Regions from separate parts of the Bradyrhizobium sp. ISRA430 genome, predicted to be linked through region 1. Evidence: riboswitches for the same ligand, from Rfam matches in the RefSeq annotation. Region 1 holds a riboswitch; the other holds the start of a gene.
The links. Region 1 has a riboswitch for cobalamin ahead of MTX21_RS10910 (DUF1636 domain-containing protein). Riboswitches for the same ligand answer to the same signal wherever they lie in the genome.

Region 1 (15,708 bases):
CCCCGGAATCGCCAATTGCGCTTCGGGCGACATTCAGCCGAGTCGTCAGTGCTGCATCCGAAACGCTGCGCCCATTCCAAATGGCATTGATGAGGTCGTCTTTGCTGACGACCAGCTCCCTGTTGCGGATCAGGTAATCGAGAAGGTCGAAGACCTGTGGTGCGATGGGGACGACATCTGCTCCACGACGCAGTTCGCGCCGGTCGGTATCGAATGCGTACTCCTCGAAGAGATAGCGCAAGGTACGAATCCCTTGGGTGAGGCCCCCCGATCACCGGGTACCGCTTTGAACCCCGCTAGAATTCGGAAGGATAAACTGTCGGTGAGGAAAATGTAAGCTGCCGGTCAAGCGTGCCCGCAGATCTCGCGGCACCCTCGTGCGGGTGGAAAAACACCGTCCGAGGGAGACACCGCAATGAGCACGACCCACGGCACAAAGTGGCTGGAACGGACATCCGTATCGACCCGGCAGGTCTCTAGCTTTATCTGGAAATATTGGGATGCCTTTCAGGAGCGCCGCGAACGCCAAAGATTGCGCGCCTCCCTGTCCGATTTAAGTGACAGGGAGCTGATGGATATCGGCACCACGCGCAGCGAGATCGACTACGTCGCCTCGCACCGAGGTCTTGACCCGCGAGGCATCCGATCCGGCGAATGGCTGCGATACCTGCCAACGGTGGACGGCCAAATTGGGCCCACCGACTTCCGGTAGGGGTCAATCGCGTCGTTTTCGCCGCGTGTCGGCCATGGCGGCTCTACCCCTCACAGCCGACGTCCAGGCAAGTGCCAGTGACGGTCGAGAAGGGCCAGAACCGGACTCATCTGGTGCAGTAGTGCCGATCCTTAGTGCTGAGAAACGAACGCCAGGGTAACTTTGTTGAAGGCTTCTGGGTTGTTTCGCTGCATGGCGTGACCGGCGTTTGGTATCACTATCGTTTGGGGAAGATCGTCTTTGCACTTGCGCATTTCGCGGTAGAACAACTCAAATTTTTTCGGGCTTTTGTCGCCCGTCATCAACAGAACCGGAAAGTCGAATTTCTTGAGATCATCACATGATGTAAGGGGACGGCCTTTATCGCCCAATCCTGTATAAATGTTCGCCAGAATCATCTCCTTCACAGGTTCGGACAATTTTAGCCACGTGCCAGGTGCCGCGTTCGCCATGTCAACGAACACCTCGGCTGCCTTAACCGGGTCCCCAGTCTTTAGGTTTGTTTGTAAGGTGCCGACGAGCTTTTTGGTGGATCCTGCTGCCTCCTTGGCCTCGGTCGTCTCTGGCATCGGCATCTCGATACTGGCATCCGGCAAAACAAGGGTTCGAATAACTTCGGGATGCGATTTGGCAACCTCGATTACAACAGCGCCGCCCCGCGAGTGTCCAACAAGGTGTACCTTTCCAAGGTTCAGTTTCTCAATCAAAGCAGCAACGTCATCAGCGTGCTGCTCAATCGAAAAATCGGTGCCGACCCCATCCCATCGCTCCGGGTAGAAGTGCCTCAAGCTGACCGCGATCACCCGATGAGTTTCGCTAAAAACGTTAAACTGTGCGTTCCAAGTTCGGTAATCGTTGATCGAGCCGTGCACGAGAACGATGGGCGTTCCGCTGCCTGCATCTCTGTACGCCATAGGGTATCCATTAACGGCCTCCCATTTGATTTCTGGTGGAATCGACCAGCTAGGCTTGATCTCTTGTGCCAGAAGCTGCGCATTCGAAGAGGGGCCGAAAAATGAAAGCCCTAGAACATAGAGCCCTAAAAGATAACGTCGCATGCGGAATCCCTCCGAATTTGCGGTTGCCCGCCACCCACGGCCGGAGGTCGGGTCAGCCGCGAAAGTATGGTCATCCCATCTTAGCAGGAAAATCCGCTGCCTGATCCATGCGGAATCTGCCTCACAGGCCGCCGCTGGCGGGATTCGCCTTTGGGTCAAAATGCGAAGAACTCAGGTTGAGCAAATCTGGTCCGGTCTGCAGCAATGAGCGGACCTCCATCAGACGCGGCGTAATTTCGCTGATGGGCCATAAGCAATCATTTCGGCCGCTGGCCGGATGCGGTGCCGTCGCCGCGCGGCAGGGTAATGATAAACTCAGTAAATGCGCCAGGCTCTGTCTCGACGTCGATCCTGCCGCCGTGTTGTTTGACAATGATGTCATGGGTCATTGAGAGGCCGAGCCCCGTTCCTTCTCCCGCCGGTTTGGTGGTGAAGAAGGGATCGAAAATCTTTTCTCTGACTTCGGGCGAAATGCCGACACCATTGTCGCGAATCCGGATTTCGACTGTCTTGCCAAGGTTCTTGGTGGCAGCGCTAAGGACAGGCTCAAAGGTATCGTCGGCTGCTTCGGCCTTTCGCCTAGTCGCGGCATAGAAACCGTTCGAGATCAGATTAAGCAACGCGCGCGTGATCTCCTGCGGAAACAGCTCGGCCGCACCCGCATTCGCATCGAAGTCGCGCTGCAGCGTGATGCTGAAGCCGGGCTTTTCGGCGCGCGCGCCGTGGTAGGCAAGATTGAGGCTTTCATCCACCAGCGAATTGATGTCGGCGGGCCGCTGCTCACCCGGCCCCTCGCGGGAATGCAGCAGCATGTTCTTGACGATGGAGTCGGCGCGCTTGCCGTGCTGCACGACATTTTCAAGATTCTCCTTGAGCAACTTCGTCAGTTCGTTGACTTCCTCGCGGAGCTTGTCGTTCAGAGCGGCGGCTTTCAGCGTATCGTTCAACTCGTCGGTGAGCTCGGCCGAGAGCGCGGAGAAATTGTTGACGAAGTTGAGCGGATTCTTGATCTCGTGCGCGATGCCGGCGGTGAGCTGGCCGAGCGACGCCAGCTTCTCGGTCTGCACCAGGCGATCCTGCGCGGCGCGCAGGTCGTCGAGGGAACGAGTCAAATCGTCAGTGCGCTCGCGCAGCTCGCGGAGCAGCCGCGTGTTCTCGATGGCGATCACCGCTTGTGCCGCAAAATTTTCTAGCAACTCGACCTGCTTGTCGCTGAACTCTTGCACCTCCTTGCGGTAGACGGCAAAGGCGCCGACAAGCTCGCTCTCCTTGAGCATCGGCACAATCAGAACGGTGCGGGCTGCGGCGACCTTGTAGATCAGATCGTCGGGATACTCGGTGGCAATATCGGCAATGTGAACCAGCGCCTTGGTCTCGACGAGGCGTCCCAGCGAAGGCGTCCCATCAAACGGCGCGATGAAGTGTGGCGGCGTTTCCTGGTCGGGCGCATACGATTGCGGCACGTTTTGCGCGGCCATTCGCGCCACCCGCCGGAACCTGTCGCCTTCGTATAGGAGCAGCGTCCCAAAACTGGCGCTGCAGATGCGCACGGCATTTTCCAGCATGGCCTCGAACACCGGCCCAAGCTCACCAGGCGAACTGGATATGACTTGCAGCACTTCCGAAGTCGCGGCCTGCTGCTCCAGCGCTTGATCCAGCTCTACAGTCCGACGTTCAAGCTGCGCCTGTAGATCGGCAACCGAAACTGCCTCGCGACGAGTGACAGATGGGGCTATCCCGCACTTCGTCTTGGCCGATTTGCGACCTTTTGGCGCACTTCTCCTGCGGGCTCTCGCCTTGGTTGCCTTGTTGCCCGTCTTTACCACGCGCGTCATTTCCGCCCCTGGGTCGAGAGCGGGCATCTTATCTGTCTTGGCCATCGGGACGGAAGGGGCGGATTCGCCCCAGGCAGCCGCAGACTAGCCGCTTAACGTCCGAGTTGGGTCAAACTGAGAAGAACTCACACCGAGCACAATGGGTCTGCCTCACCCCTAGCAACTGACGTACAGCTAGGCAGAGCCTAGGCAGCTCAGAGCCAAGAAGCAGGGTGGCGGGCGTGATATCAGTGAGTGCCGGAGTGATCCCCACAAGCAACGATATCTCGGGGAGATTTTCGACCCGCTATCTCCGGCGGAGAGAATACCGCCAAGTATCCTCCGTCCCCTGCGAGCTTATATGTGGCGACCTCGCGATAGCCGACGGCGTTCAATTCGCAACGCAAGAGCTCGATTGGCGTGCCATGCTTCGACGTCGGAAGTTCAAGGTCGACAATTCCGACCCGCGCACCCTGCTTCAAGGCGGGCGCGAGATTGTAGAGGAAGGCATAGGGTTGGGCGATCTCGTGGTACATGTGCACAAGGATTGCGGCATCCAGCGAGGAAGCGGGCAGGCGCGGGTCGTGTGGTTCGCCGAGTGCGAATTGCACGTTCGTCAACTTCAGAAGTTCTGCTCGCTTGGCGAGCTCCATGAGGTAGTCCCGCGTGACGTCCTGGGCAACGACAGAGCCGGCGGGTCCGACGAGGTGCGAGAGTCTGACCGTGTGGTAGCCATTGCCTGCACCAATGTCGCCGACTGTCATGCCAGGTTTCAGTTCAAGAAGACGTGCGATTTGGCCGGCCTCATTGAGGGCGTCGCGGTGCTCTTCGGCGGAGCGGCGTGGGCTGACAATCCGTGCAACAGGGCGCTGCGGTGAGGGAAACTCGTTCGCAGCGACTCCGGGGGGAGCCAGATAACCTATATCAGCGGCGTATGCGCGAGTTGCGGCAAACGCCGCAAGTAGCGTCGCTGCATGAGCCAGTGCCGTCACGAGCCTACCAAGCTTTCTGAACCGGTCTAACCGCAGTCGTCCAGGTTTTGTGAGCGCCAGATGTGGGCTCACCGTCACGTCAACGAGGTTCAATGTAGCAGGCAACTCCATACGTGCGCCTCGCGCTTACGCCACCAACGAACTCTACCGCCGCAACGTGAACTCCTCCGCTCCCCGTCGATGTTCCCACTCCGCCTGCTCGAGCTCGGGCCGGTCGCATGCGGCCTCGGGATAGCCGATGCAGAGATAGGCGATGAATTTCCAGGTCTGCGACACCTCGAGAATGGTGTGGATGCGATCCGGATTGAGGATCGACACCCAGCCGAGGCCGATGCCCTCGGCGCGCGCGGCGAGCCACATCGCGGTGATCGCCGCGACCACGGAATATTCGGTCGTCTCCGGCATCGTCGCGCGGCCGAGACCATGGCCGATGTCGCTTCCCTTGTCCGCGAACACGGCGAGATGACCTGGCGCTTGTTCGAGGCCGGAGAGTTTTAGCGCCGCATAGCGGCCAGCGCGCTCGCCGGCGTAGGACTTCAATGCATCTTCGTTGCACGCCTTGAAATCGTCGATCACGGCGTGACGTCTGGCACTGTCCGCAACGATGACGAAACGCCAGGGCTGGCTGAGGCCGACCGAGGGCGAAAGGCAGGCCGTCTCGATCAGCCGCTCCATGGTGCCATCCGGCAGCGGATCGGTCCGGAAGCGGCGCACGTCGCGGCGCCACACGAACAGCTCGTGCAGTTGCCGGCGGAAGAGGTCGTCGAACTCGACCATGGGGTCATCGCCCCATCTGCAGGCTTGCTGCCGCCAGCAGCAGGATCGCAATCTCGCCGATCTGCTCGAACGCGCCGAGGATATCGCCGGTCTGCCCGCCGATCTGACGCGTGGCGAGCCGCGCTAGGATCAGCCCCGCGAGCGACAGCAGGATCAGGCCGATCAGCGCCTTGCCCGGCCCGAGTGCGATGACGAGAGCGAGGATACCGAAACCAAACGCCAGGGCCACGCTTGGGCCCGGTGGCTGGCCCGCACTCGCCGAAAGTCCGTCCGGCCGTGCCGATGGCACCAGCGACATGAAGGCCGGCAGGCCCGCGCGCGATGCGACATGCGCCGACGACAGCGCGAGCGCTACCAGCCAGGGATCGGTGATGGCCCCGAGCGCGCTCCAGCGCAGGCCGAACGACAGGATCAGCGCACAAACGCCATAGGTCCCGATCCGGCTGTCGCGCATGATCTCGAGCTTGCGCTCGCGTGTCCGCCCGCCGCCGAGCCCGTCAACGGTATCGGCAAGCCCGTCTTCGTGCAGCGCACCTGTGATGAGGATGGTCGCAGCCAGCGCCAACAGGGCGGCCGCGGCTGACGGCAGCCCGACCCGGTTCGCGATCGCGTAGGCCGCCGCCCCTGCAAGCCCGACCAGCAGGCCGGCGACGGGCAGCGCCCAGCTCGCGCGCGCCATCGCGCCATTGCCGGCCGGCTTGGACGGTGCCAACGGCAGGACCGTGACGAACGACGCCGCGATCCTGAGATCGGTGACGATGTCGTGCAGAAGCTCGGTGCGCAGCATCATTTCAGCTTCATCGGTAGTCCGGCGACGACGAACTCGACCTCGTCGGCAATGGCCGCGATGGCCTGGTTCATGATCCCGGCGGCGTCGCGAAAGGCGCGGGCCAACGCGTTGTCGGGCACGATGCCGAGGCCGACCTCGTTGCTGACGAGGACGACCGGACTCTTGAGGCGGGGCAGGGCCTCGGCGAGCCGTGCGACCTCGCGCGTCCAGTCGCGCTCCGCATGGAGCAGGTTGGACAGCCATAATGTCAGACAGTCGACGAGCCTTGCGCCGCCGCCATCGGTCTCAGTCAGCGCCTGCACGAGGTCCAGCGGCTCCTCGCGCTCGATCCAGTCGGTTCCGCGCCGCGCGCGATGTCCTGCAATGCGCTCCGTCATTTCGGCATCGAGCGCCTCGGCCGTTGCGATGTACACGGGCTGCCCCGGAAAGTTGTGCGCGCGCGCCTCCGCGCGCCGGCTCTTGCCCGATCGCGCTCCGCCCGTGATCAAAATGACGGCCATCAAAGTCTCCTGTCGGCCAGCACTAATCACCAAACGCGGGCAAAGACAAAGCCGAAATCAGGCAGACGGGGGCTTGCGCTCGGCCGGGGTCTTGCGCATCAGGGGCAAAGCGAGACGGGAGAGCTGCGTGGGTTTTGCGGGCGCGATGGTGGTGGCGATGGCGGTGGATGCCCTGGTGGGCTGGCCATCGCCGCTGTTCGCGCGGATCGGCCATCCCGTGACCTGGCTCGGCCGGCTGATCACGGCCATCGATACCGCCTGGAATCGGCCGTCCGATGCGCCGGCGCTTCGCCGCGTCGCGGGCATTGCCGGCGCGCTCGTCGTGATCGCGCTGTCCGCCGCGCTCGGTTGGGTGCTTCAGTCCATGCTCTCCTCGGGCTGGATCGGGATCGTGCTGGTGGGCGTCCTCGCCTGGCCGCTGGTCGCGTTGCGTTCGCTGGGCGATCACGTGGCTGCGGTCGCGGATCCGTTGCAGGCCGGCGACATCGCCGGCGCGCGCGCGGCCGTGTCGCGCATCGTCGGGCGCGATCCCTTTACGCTTGACGAGGCCGGCGTCGCGCGTGCGGCTCTCGAGAGCCTGGCGGAGAATGCTTCCGACGGCATCGTCGCGCCCGTGTTCTGGGGCGCGCTGTTCGGCTTGCCCGGCGTCTTCGGCTACAAGGCTATTAACACGCTGGACTCGATGATCGGCCATCGCACCGAGCGGCACGAGGCGTTCGGCTGGGCCGCAGCGCGCATCGACGATGTCGCAAACTTCATTCCGGCGCGTCTCACCGGCTTTCTCTTCGTGCTGCTGGCGCCGCGGCCGCCAGAGGCGCTGTCGTGCATGACGCGGGACGCGAACCGCCACCGCTCGATCAATGCCGGTTGGCCGGAAGCCGCCATGGCCGGCGCGCTTGGCGTGCGGCTCAGCGGTCCCCGCATCTATCACGGCAGCATCACCAACGAGCCCTGGCTGAACGAAGGTGCACGCGATCCGCTCGCCGCCGACCTCAAGCATGGGCTGACGATCTATCGCCGCGCCATGCTGCTGCTCGCCGGCGTCCTTGCGATCCTCGCCTTCGCGTGAAAGAACAAGACATGCGCGAGCACGGTGGAAACCTCGATCAGGCCCGGCAACGTTTCGGCGGACGCGCGGAGGACTGGATCGATCTCTCGACGGGGATCAACCGGCGGCCTTACCCGGCCGTCGAGGTGAGTCTGCCGCAGTGGAGCGCTTTGCCGTCGCGATCCGAGATCGAGTCGCTGCATCAGGCCGCGCAACACGCCTATGGGACGCGCGCGCCGGTCGTTGCGCTAGGTGGCGCGCAGGCCGCGATTCAATTGCTGCCGCACATTGCATCGCGCGGCCACGCCCGCATTCTCGCGCCGACTTATAACGAGTATGCCGCGGTTCTTGTGGCCGCGGGCTGGGACGTTGAAGAGGTCGGCGAGCTGGATGCGCTCGCAGGCACCGACCTCGCCCTTGTCGTCAACCCCAACAATCCCGACGGCCGATGCCACCAACCCGAGACGCTGCTGGCGCTGCTGCCGCGCGTCGGCCGCCTCGTGATCGACGAAAGCTTTGCCGACGCGCTGCCGCACCTGTCGCTTGCGCGTGAGGCCGATCGGCCGGGACTGTTGATCCTGCGCTCATTCGGAAAGTTCTACGGGCTTGCCGGCCTGCGGCTCGGTTTCGCGCTCGGCAATGCGACCGATGTCGCAGCGCTCGCGGCGATGTCCGGCCCGTGGCCGGTGTCGGGCGCCGCGATTGCCATCGGGCAACGCGCCTTGCGCGATGATGACTGGGCCAAGGCAACCGCAGCGCGGCTCGTGCGCGACAGCATTCGGCTCGACGCCATGGTGCAGTCGCAAGGCTGGCGGCTCGTCGGCGGCACGCCGCTGTTTCGTCTCTACGAGACCGGCGACGCGCTGGTAGCGCAGGACAAGCTCGCGCGTGCCCACATCTGGTCGCGCGTCTTCGCGCAGAAGCCGACATGGTTGCGTCTGGGGCTTCCGGGCGGCGAGCCGGAATGGACGCGCCTCGCGGATGTGCTGGCGCGCTGAGCGCTCAGCGCGCCAGCGCGAGCAGGCCTTCGACATCAAGATGCGTCTCGATGTGCTCGGCGAGCGCGTCGAGCGCGCTTTCGACCCTGGCGTGGTAGGGCTCGTCGCCACCGGGAATGTCGAGTTTTGCAAGAAACGCCTTGCGGAAATCATCCGAGGTGAAGAGGCCGTGCAGATAGCTGCCGTGCACCCGCCCGTCGCGTGAGATGGCGCCTTCCGGTGCGCCGTCGAGCCTTGCGAACGGGCGTGCGCGATCCGGCCCTTCGGTGCGGCCGATGTGAATTTCGTAGGCCTCGATCGGCTGGTCGGTAGCCGTATGCACGGCTGCGACGCGCGTCAGCGTCTTCTGCGCGCTCATCTCCGTCGTCACGTTGAGAAGCCCGAGGCCTGGCGTTTCGCCTGCCGGCCCTTCGATACCGTCGGGATCGGCGACGCTTCGCCCCAGCATCTGGTAGCCGCCGCAGAGGCCGAGCACGTGACCACCCCTGCGGTGATGGGCGAGGAGATCAATGTCCCAGCCCTGCGCGCGCAGGAAGGCGAGATCGCCCCGGGTGGACTTGGAACCGGGGATGATGACAAGGCGGACGTCACCGGGGATCGCTTCGCCCGGTCGCACCATCACAAGATCGACGCCGGGCTCCAGCTTCAAGGGATCAAGGTCGTCGAAATTGGCGATCCGCGACAATGCGAGACAGGCGATCTTGTACTGGCCCGGCTTTCGCGCGTCGCGCAGCCCCAGCGCATCCTCGGCCGGAAGCTCGCCGGCGCGCGTGAACCACGGCAGCACGCCGAAGCCGTGCCAGGACGTTTTCGTTTCGATCAGCCGGTAGCCGTCGTCGAACAGCGTGGGATCGCCGCGGAACTTGTTGATGACAAAGCCCCGGATCATCGCGGCATCGTCCGGGTCGATCACCATCTTGATCCCGACGAGTTGCGCGATGACACCGCCGCGATCGATGTCGCCGACCAGCACCACCGGCACGTCGGCCTTGCGCGCAAAGCCCATATTGGCGATGTCGGCCTTGCGCAGATTGACTTCGGCCGGGCTGCCGGCACCCTCGACCAGCACGACGTCGGCGCGCGTCTTCAGCCGCTCAAAGCTCTCCAGCACGGCGCCCATCAAGGAAGGCTTCATTGCAGCGTAGTCGCGGGCGCGTGCGGTGGCGATGCGCTTACCGTGCACGATCACCTGTGCGCCGATATCGGTCTCAGGCTTGAGCAGCACCGGGTTCATGTCGGTGTGCGGCTCGACGCCCGCGGCGAGGGCCTGAAGCGCCTGGGCACGGCCGATCTCGCCGCCATCAACCGTGACGGCGGCATTGTTCGACATGTTCTGCGGTTTGAACGGGAGCACACGCAGGCCGCGCCGCGTGAACGCGCGCGCAAGGCCGGCGACGATGAGCGATTTGCCCACGTCCGAGCCGGCCCCCTGGATCATCAATGCGCGCGCCATTGCGATCTTGTCTCAGAACTCGACGCCGGCTTGCGCCTTGATGCCCGAGCGGAACGGATGCTTAACCAGCGTCATCTCCGTGACGAGATCGGCGATCTCGATCAGCTCGTCCTTCGCGTTGCGGCCGGTGAGGACGACATGCGTCATCGGCGGCTTCGAGGTCTTCAGGAAATCGACGACCTCGGCGATGTCGAGATAGTCGTAGCGCAGCGCGATGTTGATCTCGTCGAGCACGACCATGCGCAGCCGTTCATCGGATATCAGCTCCTTCGCCTTCTCCCAGCCGGCGCGTGCCGCGGCGATGTCGCGGGCGCGGTCCTGCGTCTCCCAGGTGAAGCCTTCGCCCATCGCATGGAACTGGCAGAGATCGCCGAAATGGCCGGTGAGCAGCCGCCGCTCGCCTGTATCCCAGGCGCCCTTGATGAACTGGACCACGGCGCAGGGGAAGCCATGAGCGACGCAGCGGACGATCATGCCGAAGGCCGACGAGGACTTGCCCTTGCCGGCGCCGGTATGGACGATGATGAGGCCCTTCTCGCCGCTCTTGGTCGCCATGATCTTGTCGCGGGCGACCTTGATTTTCGCCATTTTCGCAGCGTGCCGTGTGTCGGTGTCCTCGGTGGTTCGGGTATCGGGTTCAGGCGTCATCGGACGGGGTCCTTCGGCTTGACAAGTGGCGGCCATGGGCAAATGGTGGGCCCGCGTTGGTTCCTGTCCTACGACAGGCGAAGAGGGAATGCGATAGGGCGCGAATCGGCAAGATTTGAGCCCAAAATGCAGCCGCCCCCGCGACCGTGACCGGAGAGATGCCCGAAGCCACTGATCCCCCGGGATCGGGAAGGCGGGGATCGAAGGGACAAACCCTGCTCCGCAAGCCGGGAGACCTGCCAGCGCGGAGTTTGAGACCGGCGGACGGGGTGTTCCGCGACGGGGAAACGAGCCTTCGCCAGAACGGCTCGTGCGCCTCATCGCCTCCGGCCGTCTTTCGTGGAAGGGGCGATGACCGTCACGCTTCATGTCTGCATCACCTGCCGTGCCGGCCAGACGCTCGCCGAGGGCGAAGTCACGCCCGGAAAGCGCCTGCATGGCGCGATCCTCGACGCCGGTGTGCCCGAGGGCGTCACCGTGGTTCCCGTCGAATGTCTTTCGGCTTGCAGCCAGGGCTGCTCGGTGGCGCTGAGCGCGCCCGGCCGCTGGTCCTATGTTTATGGCCGATTGTCCGATGCCAACGCACGCGATGTGGTCGCGGGTGCCACGGCCTATGCGGCGGCGCCTGACGGCATCGTACCCTGGCGCAGCCGTCCCGAGATCTTCCGCAAGCAGTCGCTTGCCCGTATTCCCCCCATTGCCGTCGTGCCGGAGGCCGCCGAATGAACTCGCTCGCAAAAGTGCCGGTTACGGTCGTCACCGGTTTTCTGGGGTCCGGCAAGACCACGCTGATCCAGCACCTTCTCAGCAATGCCAACGGCAAGAAGCTCGCGGTGCTCGTCAACGAGTTCGGCAGCGAGGGTGTCGACGGCGAGATCCTGAAATCCTGCGCTGATGCGAACTGCCCGGAAGAGAATATCGTCGAGCTCGCCAATGGCTGCATCTGCTGCACCGTCGCCGACGATTTCATTCCGACCATGGAGCAGCTTCTGGCGCGGCCCGTGAAGCCCGATCACATCCTGATCGAGACATCGGGCCTGGCGCTGCCAAAGCCGCTGCTCAAGGCGTTCGACTGGCCGGAGATCCGTTCGCGCATCACGGTCGACGGCGTGATCGCACTCGCCGATGCCGAGGCCGTCGCAGCCGGCCGCTTCGCGCCGGATCCCGACGCGGTCGAAGCGCAGCGTGCGGCGGATGAAAATCTCGATCACGAGACGCCGCTGTCGGAGGTGTTCGAGGACCAGATCGCCTGCGCCGACATCGTGCTGCTGACCAAGGCCGATCTTGCCGGCGCCGCAGGCCTCGAGGCAGCCAAGGCGGCGATCTTGGCCGAGATGCCGCGCCGCGTGCCGATGCTGCCGGTCACAGATGGCGCGATCGACGTGCGCGTGATCCTCGGCCTGGGTGCTGCCGCGGAGAATGATCTCGCCGCGCGGCCCTCGCATCATGATGGCGAGGAGGAGCACGAGCATGACGACTTTGCCTCCGTCGTGATCGATCTTCCGGAGGTCAGGGATATCGACGGGCTGGTCGCATCGATCCAGAAGCTTGCGCGTGAGCAGAACGTGCTGCGTGCCAAGGGCTATATCGCCGTCGCGGGCAAGCCGATGCGCCTGTTGCTGCAGGCGGTCGGCGAGCGCGTGCGGCACCAGTTCGATAAGCCCTGGAGCACGGGCGCGCGGCAGTCGAAGCTGGTCGTGATCGGCGAACACGGCGATATCGACGAGGCCGCAATCAGGGCAGGACTTGGTATCTGATGCACGTCGTCTTCCGCGAGAGCCGCGGTCTGGAGGAGACCGCGACGCCAAGGGACATCGGCCAGGACCCGGCCGATCTCGTGGTGCTCTCGTTCTCGGACTCGGATCTTGCCGCATTCGCGGCCGGCTGGCGGCGCGGCCGCGACAGCCTGCCGTCGCTGCGGCTCGCCAATCTTGCGGAGCTGCGTCATCCGCTCTCGGTCGATACCTATATCGAGCGCACGCTTTCGCAGGCGCGCGGCATTCTGGTGCGCCTGATCGGCGGTGAATCCTACTGGTCCTACGGGCTCGCGGCCCTTCACCAATTGGCAAAGGACCGTAACATCGTGCTGGCGGTGCTGCCGGCCGACGGCCGAGACGATACGCGGCTGGATGCGTACTCGACCCTGCCGGTCTCGACGCTGCGGCGGCTGAAGGTGCTCTGCGACACCGGCGGTCCGGTCGCAGCGCAAGCCGCGATCGCGCAGCTTGCGCTGGCCTCGGGTCTCTATGCCGGGCCGGTCGTCGGCGAAATGAACGTTCCCGAAATGGGGTTCTACGATCCTGTACGCGGCGTGATCGCGGCGCCCCCTGGCTCCGACGGCAAGCCGCGCGCGCTTGTGACCTTCTATCGCGCCTATCTCACCGCCGCGGACACCGGTCCCGTTGATGCCCTGATCGCGGCGTTGCGCAAGCAGGGCTTTGACGCCTTTGGCGTGTTCGTCGTCTCGCTGAAGGCTGCGGGCGTTGCGGATTGGCTGCGCGCGCATCTTACGCAAAGCCCTCCGGCGGCGATCGTCAATGCGACGGCGTTCTCCGCGGCGGGCGATGACGGCACGACGCCGTTCGATGCAGCCTCATGCCCGGTGTTCCAGGTCGCGCTCTCGACGGCACGACGGGAGGACTGGTCGGAGTCGCTGCGCGGCCTGTCGCCCGGCGACCTCGCGATGCATGTGGTGCTGCCCGAGGTCGATGGCCGCCTGTTCGCGGGCGTGGTGAGTTTCAAATCGGCCGCTGCGCGCGATCACGATCTGCAATTCTCCCATCTTGCTCATCGTGCGGATGAAGAGCGCGTGAATGTGGTTGCCGCACGTGTTGCGGCCTGGCGGCAGCTTGCGGAGAAGCCGGCCGGTACGAGGCGGCTGGCGATCGTGCTCTCGAATTATCCGGGTCGTCCGCACCAGATCGCGCACGCGGTCGGTCTCGACGCGCTCGCCTCGGTCGAAGCGCTATTGTTCGATCTTGCTGAGACCGGCTTCGACGTCTCGCCGGCGCACGCGCTCGGCGAGACCCTTCTGACGCGGCAGTTGACCTGCAGCGTTGCCGACTATCGCGCGGCGCTCTCGCGTCTTCCGCAGCAATTGCAGGACGATCTCGCGCAAGCCTGGGGCGCGCCGGAAGACGATCCAAGCTGCTGCAACGGCGCGTTCCATTTTGCTGGCCTTGCATGCGGCAAGTCGATCATCGCCGTCCAGCCGGAGCGCGGTGAGGCGAGCACGCGCGATGCTGACTACCACGATCTCGCCCGCACGCCGCGCCACGCCTATGTCGCGTTCTATCTCTGGCTCCGGCAGCAGGGCATCGATGCCGTCGTGCACATGGGCGCGCACGGCACGCTGGAATGGCTGCCCGGAAAATCCGTCGCACTGTCGTTGAGCTGCTGGCCGGAGGCGCTGATTGGCGATCTGCCGGTCATCTATCCCTTCATCGTCAACGATCCCGGCGAGGCTGCACAGGCCAAGCGGCGCATCTCTGCCGTCACGATCGGCCACCTGCCGCCGCCGCTCGCGCAATCCGCGGTGCCGGAAGGCTTGCGCCGGCTTGAACGGCTCCTCGACGAATATTCGACGGCCGATGGTCTCGATCCCGCCCGCCGCCAGCGGTTGATCGCCGCGATCCGCGACGAAGCCCGCGCCGCCGGGCTTGAGGACGATCTCGGCCTGAGCCCCGCGGCTGCGCCGGCCGAAGCAATCCCGCGCATCGATCGCTTCGTCTGCGACCTCAAGGAAAGTCAGTTCGGCGACGGGCTGCACGTGTTCGGCCGCGGCGCCTGCGGCGATGCGGAGCGGGACGCGCTGCGCGCCGCGCTTGCGGGACAACGCGTCGCGCCGGGGCCGTCGGGCTCGCCCTATCGCGGCCGCCAGGACGTGCTGCCCACCGGGCGTAACCTGTTTGCGGTCGATCCGCGCGCCGTGCCGACGCCGTCGGCGCATGCGCAAGGCATCAAGCTCGCGGAAGAGCTGCTCCGCCGCCACTTGCAGGATCACGGCGACTGGCCGAAAGGGCTCGTCGTCGATCTCTGGGGCTCGGCAACGATGCGCACCGCAGGCGAGGAGTTTGCTATGGCGCTGCATCTCGCCGGCCTTGCGCCGCGCTGGGATCACGCCTCTGGGCGTGTGACTGGCTACGACATCATCGCACCGGCCGAGCTCGGCCGTCCCCGCATCGACGTCACGCTGCGTGTATCGGGCCTGTTCCGGGACGTGTTTTCAGGTCTCGCTCAAATGTTCGAGGCCGCAGCCGAGGCGCTCTCCGCGCGCGAGGAGGAGGGCGATGAGAATCCGTATCGCCATTGCGAGGCCCGCGTGTTCGCGCCGCGCCCCGGACAATACGGCGTCGGCCTATCGTCGATCCCGGATGTCTTCACGCCCGATACGCGCGAGGCCGCAGGCGAAGCCTGGCTCGCGGCTTCATCCTGGGCGTTCTCCGCCGATGGCGCGATGCAGCCCGATCGCGCCGGCATCGAGGCGCGGCTTGCCGCCGCCGATGCGTTCGTTCACGTTCAGGACTTGCCGGAAACTGATCTCTTGCTCGCCGCCGATTACGCCGCGCATGAAGCAGGCGTCGCGGCAGCCGCAGCACGCCTCGGCGCGGCCGCGCCATCGCTCTATCATCTCGACGCAACGCGGCCCGAGCAGCCGCATGCGCGTACGCTGACCGAGGAGATTTCGCGTGTGGTGCGTGCGCGGGCCGCCAACCCGGCCTGGATCGCCGGCATGATGCGCCACGGCTTTCGCGGCGCCGCCGAGATCACGGCGACGCTGGAGCATATGGCCGCCTTCGCTCATCTGGCCGGCGCCGTGCCGCCGCATCTGTTCGATCTCTACTTCGACGCGACGCTCGGCAATGACGACGTCCGCACCTTCATGGCGCGCGAGAATCCGGCGGCGCTGGCTGCGATG
Region 2 (15,708 bases), 3.2 Mb from region 1:
TCCGCGTCGGGCGGGTGGTAGGTTTCTAACACTGCCAGCCGGCGCTCGAAGCATTCAATCGTCTGAACGGCTGCTGTGTGGCCTGGTCCTCTAGGAAGCTGGTGCACTGCTTCGAACAAGTGCCAAAGCAATTGCATCAGTTCTCGTAATTCCTTGAGATGGGCGGATTTCAGCACGCGCTTGGCGTCGCTATTGTTGTGTCAATGGGAAAGCGAGCTGAAGTGTGTGTTCATTCCAGAACAAGATCGCCGTGAGGCGTCCAGCATAACTGCAGCAGCCGATTGTCCGGCAAGACGTCCTGGACGCGGCGCAGGAGAAGGCGGCGGCGATCATCAGCGGCCGATCTCGCGCCGGATCGGATCAAGATCGTCATCGCAATCGGGGTTACTTGCCTGCTCATTTGCCGCAGGTGGAGCTGATCATCGACTCTGCGAGCACGGTCTGCCCGTGCGGCTGCGGCGCGATGACGAACATCGGCGAGGACGTCAGTAAACGCCTCGACGTAATCCCGGCGCAATGGCGCGAAGTTTCTCCTAGCCGCGCCGCTCGATCACCCGCAATTCCAGATCGGCCCGATCGGCGTCCGCGTCCAGCATGGCCCGAAACTGCCGCCATTGTAGCGTCCGCCGCGGAAGCCGGGCCGGCCGAAATAGTGCCACTCGCCATCCCAACCGTAGTACTGAGGAACCGCGTCAATATACCAGTGGCGCCGGTCGGCGCGCGAGAGCCGGCGCATCGCGTCCTTCTGCTTGTAGAGCGGAATGCTGTTGCTCAGCGGCTGGCGATATCCGGGCAGGAAGCCGTAACTTTGCCAGACCGGCTTGGGCCGCTTTTGAATTGGCGCAGCGTTCGCGACAACCGGCAACAGCGGCAGGATGATAGTAGCAGTTAGACACACAAGGCGAGACATAGATCGACAATAGTCGGTCGGTTGCGCGGAGGCCATTCAAATTTGGGTGTAGAGTTCTGCGCAATCTTGCGTAGAATCTTTCTCAGCTGATCACGCCCTTTCCTGATCAGAAAGCACGCATATCCCCTGCTGTCACCCACCTGCACGACGCCGAAGCCCGAAGCCGTAGCGCGAGATAATCCGGACGCGAGAGCTTGCCGGGACTGATGGAGCGGCCGACCGAGCGCTCGATCTCGGCCAGCGCCGTGCGCTGCGTCCGGGCACACGGTCGGGATCGTCGACCGGCATCATCACGCGCACGGATCGACGAGATCGTCGAGCGGATAGAGCGTTAGGATGGCGCGGACGGTCCTCTCCATAACTCAATGCCCGGCAGCTGGATCAGGCGCTCCGAGCAGAGTCGAGGCGGCGATGCGGGTGGCCGGCGTCGACGGCCACGACGTCGCCGCCATGGCCCATGGAGGCGAGCAGCCAGAGCAGCTCGGGCGCTAGGATCGGATCGATCGATTTCAGCATGTGACGAACTATCCTCCCAATCGATCTTACGTTTTGTCTCTGTCTCCCTAACCCTTCGCAATCATCAGATACCGCGGGCCAGAAACTCCAAACTGTCGTTCATCGTTGGCAAAAAAAGCCCGGCCTCATTTCGATAGCCGGGCCGAAGTCAGTCGTCGACAGAGGGAGCGCTGCCGACGGTTATTTGCGGCAAAACGTTCACCGCAAATTCCAATTACGAAAGGATCAATGATCGGAGAAATCTGGCGTCGTTTCCTTTTTATCAGACGATATTGATGGAATGCGGCTCAACACCGGCTTGCACAAACCTTGAAGGGGGTATTGTCCGTTGTCCCGAGGATCGTCGAAGTCATGGTGATCAAATGAGCGGCGCCGAACAGAGACGATCCGCAGCTGTTCGAACGGCGTCAACGTGCCGGCCGCAGAGCGCAGCAACCCAGCATCCCCTGGGTTGTGACGAAGTACGTTGTTGTTCGCATGCGAGTACTCGGAGCCGGTTCGCGCGATCCCGCAGGCGAGGGCCCTCTGCTGTACACACGTCGACCGCATTGGTATCATCCTCTCACCGATCGCAGCAAGCAGCGGGCCGGTCCGATTTGACGGGCATCCTCGTCAGCTACTTCGCAATGGTACAACGTGACGCCACGTGCGATTCAAGGCCTTTTAGCTCATCCGCATAAAATTCAGGCCGCCGACCTCTCACAGGCAGCTCAGGGATCCGCAGCGGTCGACGTGCGTCTCGCATTTTGTTTTTGAATGGGCTTGTGCACGCGAGCGCTCAAGGCACATTGCACGTCATATTTCGAAGGGCCGCTGATGCACGTCGCGCGTCAAGCCGCGGAGGTGTCGAAGGAAGGAGGGAGGGGGACATGACCTTACCGATCCGCGGCTCGCTGTTCGAGCAGCGCGACGATAATTCGCGCTGGCGCGCTCGCCCGTTGAAGCGCCGAGCAGCTCGCGGGCGCGCCGGAAGCGAGATTGCCTTGTCTGATGGGCCCCCGCTGATGGACTAGATCAGGCAGCGCCTGTGAAGAAAGATGACCATGTAGATCCGGCATTGATCCGGTCTAGGCACGTTTTTGAAGCGCTTCAAGATGCGGAAACTGTCCGGGAGGCGCGGGCCGTTTTTTGCTTCGCGCCGATGGCAGCCGAGCGGTCGTGTGAGGAAATGGGGCAAGTGCACGTGCTTGTTGTCCGACTGCTCAGCTTCTCGAAGCTAGCTTAGCTAGGAACCCTGACGTGCCGGTAGGGCAACGGCGGATCAGACGAGCCTGCAGGCGAGCTTTGAACAGTAATTGAGCCAGTTGCAGACAACTTTGCTTGATGAGGGCGCTGGAGAAATCCGGAGCGCCGACCTGCGACAAGAGCCGTTTAGCGGTCCGACGGCGGCGACGCCAGGCCCCGGCCCGAACAGCGGGGGACAGCAACCGCGACCCTTGCCGAGCGACTACACCTTCACCGGCTCATAAGTCGCAAACGGCAAGCCGAAATCGTCAGTTGGCGCCGCTCAATGGCAAAGCGCAGATCACGCGGTCGGACCCCGTTGGGGACCCTGGCGAGCCGGCACCGTTCATCCGATTGAAATCCATAATGCTCTCCTTGCTCTTATTCGAACAAAATCTCTTGCCGGTCGTCGAGGGGGTACACCAGGTTCGTCACCAGTCCAGTCATAGGCGGCATCGGCATCTAGAGACCAGGTTCGAATGCTAGGAAGGTTGGCTTTCGAGAATCTGACTAGTGCCTATCTACGGTGATTCTTTGAAAGGTTGGGTAAGCGCGGCCCAAGCGCGAAGTAAGCAACACGTGCGAGGTTCGGGCACGATCGCGCCGGATAGTTACTGTGTTCCAATTGACGTTCCCGTCTTGCTGCCATGGTGGTTGAAAAGCGCCTGTCTGTCCCTGTACCGGTCTGCCGGGCGGACGTCGCTCGCTCCTTTCAGCGACGGTGGCTTCGAAGGTTCGTGAGTTGAGCCGCGAGCCGTTGCGCTGAAATGTAAGTGGATCGTGCTCGACACGACAATGATCAAGGCTGGGGCCTAGAGACCTATGAGAGCGGTCGTTATGTTTGCGACGGGGAAGGGATGCTCCACGGATATGAAGTGGTGTTTTGAGCAGCGCCTGACCGCAAGGGTCTCTCTCTCTCTCTCTCTCTCTCTCTCTCTCTCTCTCTCTCTCGTCCTTTAAACAAGGCCGGCAGGCCGCCAGGTCCTGTAGCTGCAGACAGCATCATATCGCAGGTCCGGCAATCCGTTGCTGCGGGGCGTGCGGAACGTGGATGAACCACTTCATGGAAATCCCGGCTGTGCTGCATTTCCGAGTAGGAGTCGGCCGGCGCTCTGGAGCGTTCCCTCGTTTAAAGCTGCGTGCTGGGCAACCACGAAGCTGTCGCACATGGCGCGCGCCAGATTGCTGGTGGTATAGAGCGACGCACTTCCAGCGAGACCGCTCGCAATGTTGCAGACCTCAGCGCTCTGCCGCGCGGCGTTCGTCGCGGCGAGTCGCATCAGCGTCGCCGTGCTCGTGTTTACCGCACCCTTGAGCGCTTCCTTCCACAGCTCCTCGGTAGCCTCATAAAAGAAGGAACGGGCGGAACGCAGCATGGCTTCGGCTCTGGCCATCTCCAGTTGGACATAGCCGCGCTCTGCCATCACGGGCGCTCCAGTGATTGAGGCGCGGCTTCCGGCCATGGCGATCACCTCGTCTAGCGCGGAGCGCGCAATACCGACGCCGACAATCGCATGCGCCTGCGCAGCGAAAGTCACGGAGGGATAACGATAGACCGGCGCGTCGAGTGTCGGCGGACCGCCGCGGATCAAGGTCCATTCCTCCGGCACAATGACATCGTTGACAACGACGTCGTGGCTGCCGGTGCCTGGCAGGCCGATGACGTCCCAATTGGGGCGGATTGTCACCTTCTCGGCCGGCATCACGGCTACACGCGCAAGGCCACCGGTCGGATCGTCTTCCACAGTGATGCCAACGCCTATCAGATCCGCGCCCGGTGAGCCGCTGGCGAATGGCCACACGCCGTTCACGACAAACCCGTCGGTGCTTCGCCTGGCGGGCTGGAGCGGGAAAAGCGCACCTGCCAACACCACGTCAGGTCCATTCGCGTATACCTTGCGAAGCGTGTCGTCCGGAAGAGCAGCGAGGTAGCGAGCCCCATCGCCGAAGCTGGCGACCCAACCGGCGGAGCCGTCGGCTTCGGAAATGCGCTCGATCAGGCGACAAAAATCGGCCGGCGTTCGCTCCTCGCCGCCGAATCGCTTGGCGGCCAAAGCCCGATAGACGCCAACGCGCTTGAAGCCCTCGATGATCTCGTCTGGAATCTTCTGCGCGCGGGCGAACTCGTTTCGACGCGCGCGGATATCGACTAGTAGCGGCGACAGATTATCCCAGGTCGCGGCCGTAGCGTCAGTTTCTGCAGTGATCTTCTCTGGTGGAGCGTTCATAAGCTGTCCTCCGTGTCTTGAGTCAATCGATGCCGCGATTCACTGATTTGGATTGCGCGCGCATGGCGAAGCCGGCCGGATTGATACCCAGTCGGAAGGGATCGTCGAAACTGTCGCAGTTGATATCGGCTGTGATGCGATTACAGGCGGTTGCCAGTCCAAACCACACCCCGAGCGGATTGACTCAAAGAAAGATGTTGAGGGCCGGGAAGGCTGACGGAGATATGGCTGTCGATGCTGCCATTGAGGCTGAACCGGCAAAGCAACCGATATGCGGCGGCGAGATCGATCCGCCTCTGCTGCACTATGTCTCCGACGGCCGACGGCAGCGCTCGTTTTGTCATGTCTTCTCCAATGGACGATTTGTCACACTTGGGCCCGGCCGGCTCGAACCACGTTGTGAATTCCTGACTTGCCGACCGCGAGGTCGCCCAAGCCGCGGCTCTTTTCCATGTCCCCAGCAATCGACGTGCCATCAATCATGGTCTGCCGGCCGTGTCTGAATCGAGCGAGATCACGTGGCTCATGCCGCGCCGGCAGGATGCTCGCGCCTCCCGTGTCTGATTCCATGCACAAGACGTCATCAACCGAACACGGCGGAAGGAGAATGACTGAAGTGGACCTCGAGCGCGAACCAGTCGGGCTCGGCTTGCCTGCTGGAGTTTCAGGCCCGCTCCGACCTCCTGACATTACCAACAGCGCAATTTACCGTGCTCGCGAATGTGGGTCTCGCTGAGAGAGTGTGCATTGTCCGGTCAGTACGAAGCTTGCGCGCGCATGGCGAAGCCCAATCTGCAAATAACCATCCGGGGCGGAATCGTCCGCGCCGCAACGGTTCCTTCTTTCGGCGGGCCTTCGGAAAGGCCATTAGGTGCAAAGGATTGGGGGCGCAGGTGTCTCCGCGTGGCGCTGGCATCAAGGTGTCCAGCGGCATCACTGGTATGGACGAGCAGGCCTTGGTATGCTCGTTCTGCCTGGCCGAATATCCGTCAAGCACGAGCTGGTTGTCGGCGTTGAGACATCGGAGTGTGCTTGCTCGCGACATCTACCCCAGCTCGGGACTTGTCCGCCGGACGCTAGTACATGACGGATGACGCCGGTGGCGCTCGGCGTCTTTTGACCAGCGCGCGTTAGATTATCCTGCAAATGTGTGGCGCGCCAGTCATACGAAGAAAGTTTGTGCGACGAAGGCTCGATCGCGCGCTCCCGCGGGGGCGGGATAGTTGATCAACAGATACGCCGTGACCTGCCAAAACCGAAACCGAAGCGCGGTCATCTACGTAATCGAAGAACTACAGTCGCCAATCATGGTGACGGTCAATGGGCGCGGCACTGGCTGCAGTTGTGCGTTCTTCGGGGAAGGGAAAAACGCGCAGGCCGCGCATCGTGCTGGTTGATGCGAGACAGTTGCCTCCGACCGCCATTGAAAGAATGGACGGCAGATCTTCATCTTTTTATAGCGATCACAGTCGTTTCACCATTGATGGCATTTGGCGGATTGAGCAATGCGTCCAACCCGTAGCAGCTATGCCGCGGCCTAGAAGCCTTCAGAGGAGACGATCTACTGCGTTGCCTAAAGCCGCGCGCAGGGACTGATTTTGCTTCGAACGATTATCTGGTCCTGGCGAGCGCGCCGCGCATGAAGAAGTCTCTGTTCACCGCGATTGAGGTCGGCGCGCCGATCGGAGCTGGTGGGTCACGGCTGCCGCGCGGCGATTGCGAGAAGCACGAAGCTCTCGAAGCCGAGGCGGCACAATTCTTCCGATCAGAGACAGCGCTGTTTGCTCTATGTGATCTTCGGAATGCCTCGCACCGCGATCTGCCGCTTGCACCACCTCTGTTGGCCTAGCGCATCAACGTGCAGGCATGAATACTGTCGGCCGCGGTATGAGTGTTTCTTGGTGCTGGCCTCGCGTTGCCAACATGAGCACGTAGAATGCGAGCAGAATTAAGAGGCCGCGCATACCAAAGGTCTTCCCGAAGCTATGACAATTGTGGAGCGGATTGTATTCGGTGCATTTGATGCAGCCGATGCACGAGCGAATTGCGCGGAACTCGACCGAAGCCCTGTATCAGGCGGCAAACGAATAGCCGGCTGCGCGAAGGTGCCAGCGTCAGCTCAGCAAATCGACCCTGCCGGTGTCGAGCCGATACAGGCCCCCGACGACCTTCAGTCTGTTCTGCTCAACTGCCGCGTTCAAAATCGGCCCCGTCGATTTTAGTTTGTTGACATTATCGATTACATTTTGTCGGGTTGCTTCGGCGAGCGTGTCACCGGTTTGCTGGCGAGATACTTTTACCGCAGGCGCAAGCGCAGCGACGAGGGATGAAATGTGCCCCGGCGGCGGCTTATCGTCGTGGAGCGACTTGATCGTCGCGTCTATCGCACCACAATGATCGTGGCCAAGTACCAGGATCAGCGGCGTGTTCAGCACGGCGACCGCATATTCCATACTGGCGAGCGTGTCATCGTTGGCGAAGTTGCCGGCGAGGCGGCAGACAAACAGATCACCAAGTCCGCTGCCGAAGACAAGTTCAGGCGCCACGCGAGAATCGGCGCAGCTCAGAACCGCGGCATATGGATTTTGCCCATCCACCAAAACCGGGCGCTCGCGCTTGAAATCGTCGCCTCGTGATACGCCCTGGACATAGCGATCGTTCCCTTCCATCAGCCGCTTAAGGGCAGCATCTGGCGAGAGCAGGTTATCTGGCTTGGGCGGCGCTTTTGCTTCCTTCGCATCGACAATGTTGTTGCCAAGCCGCAGGCAAACCGCCGAAACAGCGAACAGCAACAGCGAGCGGCGCGAAGGCGCGATCTTGGTCAGATAGGACATATTCGGAGAATGGCCTGCCTGCATGCATCTCACCTCATCGCGCGGCTTTACGCCACCCGGTGGCTTCGGCTTCCGCTTCGCTGCAGAGCCAGCGTTCACTGGGCTTCTTCGTCATGTCAATTTGCTTGTAACTGAGTTGCCCGGGCAGGTGATAAATGCGCTCGCCGTTGCGGTCCACGGTGCCTTTTATCAGGCACTCGGACGAGGGCGGGTCCGATAGCAGCGCGGATCCGAGCAGGAGTTCCTGAGCGTCGATCGGAACCGAGCTCGCGCCGATGATGATCGTCCCCTTGTTGCGGCGACGCCAGTCCCAGGGCGCGATGAACGCCCCCGACCACAGCCCCGCATAGGCCTTGCTCGCCACAACCTCATAGATAACGTAGGTATGGGTAGAAGGACCCGACGATAGTGCCCAGCCGGAGCGTACCATCCAGGCGTTCACGTCCTCGCCTTCTATGAAGCAACTGCCGCGTGACCTGCTGTATTCATCAACTCCTGTGGTATGACAATCCCACGTTCGTCCGTTCGAATGCTTGATCAGCTCGTCGCGAGCAGCTACGCCGCAAGCCCATTTCCGGCCGTGGGCGTCGAGGCAAATCTGGTCAGTCTCAGGAGCTTCGATGCCTGAGAGCCGAAGCTTGGTTTGCTCGATCTCGATCGTATTGCCGTCGAGGATGCGCGCAGGGCCGCTGAGCTTCGCTGCGCAGACCGGAGATGTGATGACAGCGAACAATGCGACCATCATTACGCGGTGTTTCATCCCGACCATAACCTTTCGCTCTTGATCCATGTTCACGCACGATCCGGCGCCGCCACATTCGACTGCTTAAACGCTATGTCCGTTATTCGGTCGGCATCTCTCGACGTTTGCTTTATGAAAGCTTGGCCGTCATTTCCAAGCTACGACCTGACGCTGCGTGAGGTTCAAGCGATTTCTTCCGGTGTGCGGGTCGCGGTATGGTTCGAGCTCGCCGCTCTCTCTCTCTCTCTCTCTCAGAAGCTTACGCGCCTTTGCCCACCCTGCGAAACTTCGTCGCGTCCCGGAATGAACAGCTCACCGCAGCTTGTTCAATAGCGCCATCAGCGTCTCGCGCTCCTTGGCATCGAGCGGCCGCGGACTACCTGCCGAGCGACGCCGAAGTCGAGAAGCTGCGGCCGAAGGATTGATGTCGCCGCTCTCGCAGCTGCCGTAGGGTGGGTTAGCCGACTACGTTCGCCGTCTCTCTCTCTCTCTCTCTCTCTCTCTCTCTCTCTCTCTGCGCGCACTGCACCCTCTTGACCTGAGGAGGAGATCCCCATCGCTCAGCCACGAACTCGGTATGCGGGAGAAAGCCGAACCTCGGATGCTGTTTCTCACGCGCTTGAAGAACAAAAGCGCCTGTGAATTTTAACGGTCGAGCGGAAGTCAGGCGTGGAGGAGCAACCTGGCTATGCTTTGTGCCAACCTCCATCGGCAGACATAGGCTGCCGATGGTTTCGGCGAGGGTGATGACATTTCGCCGTAAATTCTTGTCACGAAAAGACTTATGTCCGAAAAGTCTGCTCTCGCTCTCCTCTGAGAGTTGGACAAAGGCGCCACGGAGTTCAGCTCAACGCTCGCTGCGCAAATGAATCGGTATCGTTTGCGCAAACCGCGCAAAACCCGGAGCTCTCTTTCGGAGAGCCTGCCGGGATGGTCGTTGATGCCAATCGCATTTTGGCTTTTCGCACCTCTGCCCTGCACCTGGTGCCGCCGCCCCGTTCGTACAAGGACCGGATTTTTCATGACCCAGGCGGCGCGACTGGCGGCCGCTCCCTCGTAGTACGCTTCCCCGTGATCACATATGGAGCGTTACCCAGCAAGCCCGGCATGAGGGTGTGCGGTTGCGCCAGAGACATTTGGAAGGGCAACCATGTGGAGCCGTGGCTTCGTCGTATACGCACCGGGCGAGGGGTGAGCCGCCCTCGTGTTCGGGCGATCGCGAGTGCCATCCTGATGCCATTCGGCGAGGCGTCAATCCACAACATGGGTTGGTCCCATCGCGGCACTCGGGCAGGTAGCTCTGGTGCGGTTTGGCCGACTCAAGCTACACATCATTCTCAACCACCTCGCTACACAATGGGAATGAAATGGTTGCAGCCCCCCGGGAATTGCCGGTCTCTTCTTACGCGCTTGAAGTGGATGGCCGACTCAGAGCCGAATTCGCAACCAGAGACGGCGCCAGGGCAGGTGGGACAGAATTAAAGAAGCGTTTTCCCATGCTTCAAATCCGGATCTATGACGCGCAGACGAATGCGCGCGAGGAAATCTAGCGCCGACTCAGTTCGGTCCTCGATGCCTCGGCTCCGGGGATCCTCGCCGGGGGCGCTCGGAAAAGGGCCGGTGCTCAGGGGGTATGCCGGCCCCGCTAACACTGCCCCATTGCCCTCTTAACCGGTTTCGTCGCAGCACTCCCGGGTGCCGCCTCGACGTCGGCAGGCTCACGCTCTTGCGGGTGCCAGTCAGTCGCGCGATGCGCGGCGCACGCCGGATCGGGCTTGAGCCCGAGGCATCTCCAGGCCCGGTCCCGTGAAGAATGGCATGGAGAGCTGGTTCCCTCGCAGATTGGTGTCCTCTCACTGCGTCGGGGCCAAACCACGTCTCGCAAGCTGGCACGCGTCGCTGAGCTCGACTCCTCGCAGAATCGTGCCGCCCGATTTTTTCGATGACGGCTGAAGGCTGCGGGAAAGGCTCGCGACTGTTGCGAAGGCGTAAACACCGCGGTTTTAGAGCGGATATGTCTTGCAGTTGCTTTGAGGCGTTCGGCGCTAAAGGAGCTGCGGCGCGATCTTGCTCTGCGCGACCATTTACCAAGGCCTTTCGCTCCCCTCTAACTCTTCCCGTTCCTTTGGCTCCATGCGAGCGAACCAGGAGCCGGGAGGAAAGGCTGCGATACGCTTGGCAAAGGAGGATTGCGGCTCCCAATCTTGCCCTTCGCTCTTCTCGAAAGTGATGACCCCGTTGTGTGTAAAAAAACGGGGCCCTGGGATATTACAGTTCACCAAAAGCAAAACGCGCCACAGATCACCTTTCTCGGTCGGCTTGTCCTTCTGCTTCGGCAAGTAGTCCACTCCAACAGGCTCAACGATAGTGCAGCGGCCCTGCCGCAGAAGATCGCCGAGCCGGCCTTGCGTGGTCGTCACGAAGTTGAAGTTGCTCGGATCATGCAGAAAGCGAAGATTTGCGTCCCTTTCACCCTCCTTGACTTCAGTGGCGATCAACGAGAGCGCCAGGGCGTGCCAGCCCAATTCGATCGGCTTCGCATAGGTCGACGCAAGTTGAAACGTGCCGTCGAGCGCGATCCTCCAGGTGATAACGTACTGTTCGTCTAATGTATCATCCGGGTGCCTGGTCCACGAAACGAAAATATAGTCGTTTTCGTCAAGTTCAGCGACGCCCCACATTCGAGGGACGAACTGTGCCACCTTCGAGACGTTGGAGATAATTTGTTCTATTGTCTCACCGTCTTGCGCTCGCCACGTTGACTTGAATCTTTCGATATGGGGGCTCTCGATGGCGCGAACACTGTTGCTCGTCGCAGCCAGCCCGGCCAGGCAGATCAGGGGTCGACCGAGACAAAACCATAACGCGCGTCTTCTAGACACTTTTCTCATAACTGTCGGCCTATCTGGCTTCATCCACACGTCATTCCAAAGCGGGCAACCTTCAACCTGTTATGCGCGAGCGCAAGAAGTTAGCGGCGACGCGACGGGAGACCGGTGGTGTCCCGTGCGAGCAGGCGCTCCCCTCTATGTCACGCGCCGCTAACTTCGCTGCCGGCGACAGCCTCAAGTTGCTGTGCTGGACATGCCCAGCAGGAGGAGACTGGGCATGCCGAAGACTTGCATTCCTCGTGCCAGGTAACAGACGGCAATTCGCACCGCTTTTATGTCCTCTTTGTCGGCTTTCCGACTTGGGCACGTCTCGATGTCTCCGTTCAGCGCTATCGAGCGCGGCTTATGCATCCTCGTCACGGACCGGATATTCGACGGCGCAGCGGAGCGCCTCGGTGCCAAGTTCCTGATGAGAATTGGAATCACGTTTGTCGCCATAGAACCGTTTGGTTCGGTATCGTTGCCGGGATGTGGGCTTTCGATCTCTGACATGCCTCTGGGCACTTGCGGCCAAGAGGCCAGAGCGCGTTTGGCGCTTCTTTCGCGACATGCGGCGCTCGGAACTCGAGAGCGGCCTTCGTCAGGTGCGCTTTGCTGTAGAAGGCCAACGACGCGAAGCCGATCTTCACCGCCGAGCATTTGGAGTCTAGCTGGCACTGCAAATCAACGTGCCGGCCAGGTATGTTGCTAGCTTGGCCAGTGTCTTAGGCGTATTCAGCACGGATCCAGCTGGTCGAGAGGGCGGCTGGATGGCGGACGCGCTAAGAACCGCTGCCGAGCCGGGACACGCATCAAATGCGTTCTGCTCCAGGCGGCAGTCCCGACCGCGGAAGCCGCATTTGTCCCTTCCACCGATCTGGCGTGCGGCCAGGGGGCGGCTGCGATGGTCATTACAATATCGCGGGCTGGAGAGCGCTTCTACATCGACTCAACGATAAAGATGCGCAGTCATTCGCGTAGCGAATGTCGCAGCACCAGCTTGAGACATAATCTGAGAGGTTGACGGAAGACTTGTCTTGCCGATAATCCAAGTCGTCGAGGTTCTCCGGTTCCCACTTGATCCGGAGCTAAGAGGGAAGCCGGTGAATATGCCGGCGCTGCCCCCGCAACTGTGAGCGGCGAGCCGCTGTCCAACGATGTCACTGAAGCCTGCGCGGCTTCGGGAAGGCCGGACAGCAGCGATGACCCGCGAGCCAGGAGACCTGCCCCGACAATATATTCGTCCACGGGCGGGGTGTCCCGGTGGTGCGCCAAGCAGCCGTCGCACCGCGCGACTTCCCCTGCCTGCGTCCGCCATGGCCTTTGCCCCCAACATGGGGTTAACGCTATGTCTCTTCTCTCCCTTCCGGTTGCCACGCTCGGAACGCCACGCATCGGTCCAAGGCGCGAGCTCAAACTCGCTCTAGAAAGCTACTGGGCCGGAAAAATCAGCGAAAAGCAGTTGCTCGAGGACGCAGCTGGCCTGCGTGCCGCGAACTGGGCTCGTCAGAAATCTATCGGCGTCACGGTCATTCCATCGAACGATTTCTCGCTGTATGACCAGGTGCTCGACACAAGTGTCATGGTTGGCGCCATCCCGGAGATCTACGCCTCGAAAGCCGAATCCGTTTCGCTCAAGACGTACTTCGCCATGGCCCGCGGTTCACAATGCGACGACCAGGATGCGAGTTGCGGTCACGGATCGCGCGGATTTGGCGCACCCGCGCAGGAGATGACCAAGTGGTTCGACACCAACTACCACTATATGGTCCCCGAGTTTCACAGGGGACAGACTTTCAGGCTATGCTCTCGCAAGCCGATCGAGGAGTATGAGGAAGCCAAGTCCCTTGGCTTTCAGACCCGCCCTGTCCTGATCGGGCCGGTCACATTCCTAAAGCTCGGCAAGAGTCCCGATCCTGCGTTCCAGCCACTCTCACTACTGGATGACCTGATACCGGCCTATATCGAGGTTCTGCAGGAATTGGCCAAACGTGGGGCAAATTGGGTTCAGTTGGACGAGCCCTGCCTGGTTCTTGATCTGGATGAGGGGGCGCGAAAATCTTTGCGACATGCTTATGACCGGCTCGCCAAGGAGGGGCCGGCCATCAAGATCATGGTTGCCAGCTATTTCGGCGACCTCGGCGACAATCTGGACACCGCCTTGAGTCTGCCAGTTGCCGGACTGCACCTCGATCTGGTTCGAGCGCCACAGTTGTTGGACCAGATCATCGCTGGCGGCCGAAGTGATCTCGTCATCTCGCTCGGTGTCGTCGACGGCCGGAATGTATGGCGGTCGAATTTGTCGTCGCTGCGCCAGCGGCTAGAACCCGCGATTGCGAAGCTCGGCAAGGATCGTGTACAGATCGCCCCATCCTGCTCGCTGCTTCATGTGCCGGTCGATGTTGAACTCGAGACCAGGCTCGCTTCTGACGTAAAGAGCTGGCTTGCTTTCTCGGTCCAGAAGATGCGGGAGCTTGCGATCCTGGCGCGGGCACTCGCAGGCGACCAGAATGTTGCGCTAGCTCTTGCCGAGTCGGAATGTGCCGCGACCGTCCGCCGGACTTCGCCGAAAATCCGTGATGCCAATGTCGCTGTCCGGATGAGAGCGATCGATCAGCCCATGCGTCGGCGCGCCAGCCCATTTGCCCGTCGGGCCGAGATCCAAAGCAATCGTTTCGGACTGCCGGCTTTTCCTACCACGACGATCGGATCGTTTCCGCAGACCACAGAGGTCCGGAATGCCCGTGCTGCGCATGCGCGAGGCGCGATGAGCGACGAGCAATACGACAGGTTCCTCAAGGAGGAGACAGCGCGCGCCGTACGTTGGCAGGAGGACATCGGTCTTGACGTCCTCGTGCACGGCGAGTTCGAGCGCAATGACATGGTGCAGTACTTTGGCGAGCAACTCGCCGGCTTCGCATTTACCAGGAACGGATGGGTGCAGTCCTACGGATCGCGCTGCGTCAGGCCACCGATCCTGTTTGGCGATGTAGTGCGGTCGAAGCCTATCACCGTGGACTGGTGGCGCTACGCGCAATCACTAACGAGGAAGCCGATGAAGGCGATGTTGACCGGACCGGTGACGATCTTGAACTGGTCCTTTGTTCGCGACGATATTCCTAGGAGCGAGGTCTGCCGCCAGATTGCGCTCGCGATCCGAGACGAAGTCCGCGATCTCGAGAATGCTGGTGCGACCATGATCCAGATCGACGAAGCGGCACTCCGCGAAGGATTGCCGTTGCGTCGATCGGAGTGGACGGCTTATCTCGACTGGGCCGTGGATTGCTTCCGCATCTGCTCATCGGGCGTCGCTGATCAAACGCAAATTCATACACATATGTGCTACTCGGAGTTCAACGACATCATCGGTGCGATCGCTGCAATGGACGCGGATGTGATCTCGATCGAGACGTCGCGCTCGAAAATGGAACTCCTCGACGCGTTCAGGAGCTACGAATATCCAAATCAGATCGGGCCGGGCGTGTACGACATCCACTCTCCACGCGTTCCCGAGACGGGCGAAATGAAGGAGCTGATGGCGTTGGCTCGGACACGGCTGCAGGATTCGCAGCTCTGGGTCAATCCGGACTGCGGCCTGAAGACGCGCAAATGGGAGGAGGTTCGGCCGGCGATAACGAACATGGTCGCTGCCGCCCGCGAACTGCGCGCTGCATCCGATCCGCGAGGCCGTTGATCCGGGACTTGGGTCTCTTATCGACAAAGCTGATCAGCTTGCTGTCATTTGCGCTCTCGATAATCGAGGGAGCCTTGGGAACAAAAAAATGCCCGGCCTCGCTTAGCGGGCCGGGCGAGAGTCTGGGAGGAGCGACGCTGACGCATCGCGCGGACTTCCATCGGCGGAGGGAGGACAGCCGCCGGTTCGATCACGGCAAGGACATTCGCCGAAAATCTGAGCCCAGTTGAAGCACAAGCTCAGCGTAGCTCAATTATGCCATGGTATGCGACCGTATAGCCTGAGGTTTAGAAATCTACACCAAGGTTTGTCGCTCATGAGCACGTCGGCAACGGTTGCGACAGTAACGAGGGGCAGTGATGCCGGGCGGTCGCCGCAGGGCACCGACCCAAACTCGTGCGCATTCCTGCCTGGAATCCTTATGCTCGATCAGCACGACGATACCAAAAACCCGGCTCCAAGGATCTCGCAAGCGTAGCCAATGCAGAGCGGTTGCTATTGATTTGGACCCTGCTTAAGCCAGTCGTTGGTCAACCGGTTCCACCCGATAGTCGGGTTTCGGCTTGAGCCTCTGTTCGAGATCTATCAGCGGACCACGCAGAGGATTTCATCAGAGGATGTCACGAGCTTCAAAATGGCCCGGTGCCGATAGGGTGCTCCTAAGCCGTGAGCGTGGTCCGCCCCCAAGTT

Region 2: it holds a riboswitch for cobalamin, as region 1 does, so the genes downstream of both, metE (5-methyltetrahydropteroyltriglutamate--homocysteine S-methyltransferase) here and MTX21_RS10910 (DUF1636 domain-containing protein) in region 1, are expected to answer to the same signal.

Annotation. Positions count from the first base shown of each region.
Region 1 covers NZ_CP094516.1:2,191,441-2,207,148, reverse strand. Annotated here, with positions in the region: gene MTX21_RS10970 (winged helix-turn-helix domain-containing tetratricopeptide repeat protein) at 1-241, opposite strand, end outside; gene MTX21_RS10965 (DUF1127 domain-containing protein) at 416-712, shown strand; gene MTX21_RS10960 (alpha/beta hydrolase) at 844-1,770, opposite strand; gene MTX21_RS10955 (sensor histidine kinase) at 2,028-3,632, opposite strand; gene MTX21_RS10950 (methyltransferase domain-containing protein) at 3,833-4,669, opposite strand; gene bluB (5,6-dimethylbenzimidazole synthase) at 4,721-5,353, opposite strand; gene cobS (adenosylcobinamide-GDP ribazoletransferase) at 5,358-6,143, opposite strand; gene cobU (bifunctional adenosylcobinamide kinase/adenosylcobinamide-phosphate guanylyltransferase) at 6,140-6,643, opposite strand; gene cbiB (adenosylcobinamide-phosphate synthase CbiB) at 6,771-7,712, shown strand; gene cobD (threonine-phosphate decarboxylase CobD) at 7,724-8,689, shown strand; gene MTX21_RS10920 (cobyric acid synthase) at 8,694-10,142, opposite strand; gene cobO (cob(I)yrinic acid a,c-diamide adenosyltransferase) at 10,155-10,790, opposite strand; cobalamin riboswitch at 10,831-11,049, shown strand; gene MTX21_RS10910 (DUF1636 domain-containing protein) at 11,142-11,516, shown strand; gene cobW (cobalamin biosynthesis protein CobW) at 11,513-12,547, shown strand; gene cobN (cobaltochelatase subunit CobN) at 12,547-15,708, shown strand, end outside.
Region 2 covers NZ_CP094516.1:7,579,054-7,594,761, forward strand. Annotated here, with positions in the region: partial or broken gene MTX21_RS35635 (IS66 family transposase zinc-finger binding domain-containing protein) at 410-511, shown strand; gene MTX21_RS35640 (hypothetical protein) at 551-910, opposite strand; gene MTX21_RS35645 (RbsD/FucU domain-containing protein) at 1,292-1,426, opposite strand; gene MTX21_RS35650 (hypothetical protein) at 1,652-1,861, opposite strand; gene MTX21_RS35655 (hypothetical protein) at 2,296-2,439, shown strand; gene MTX21_RS35660 (acyl-CoA dehydrogenase family protein) at 3,712-4,878, opposite strand; partial or broken gene MTX21_RS35665 (8-amino-7-oxononanoate synthase) at 6,443-6,661, shown strand; gene MTX21_RS35670 (carbonic anhydrase) at 6,993-7,736, opposite strand; gene MTX21_RS35675 (thermonuclease family protein) at 7,747-8,502, opposite strand; gene MTX21_RS35680 (nodulate formation efficiency C protein) at 10,539-11,156, opposite strand; cobalamin riboswitch at 12,367-12,570, shown strand; gene metE (5-methyltetrahydropteroyltriglutamate--homocysteine S-methyltransferase) at 12,673-15,018, shown strand.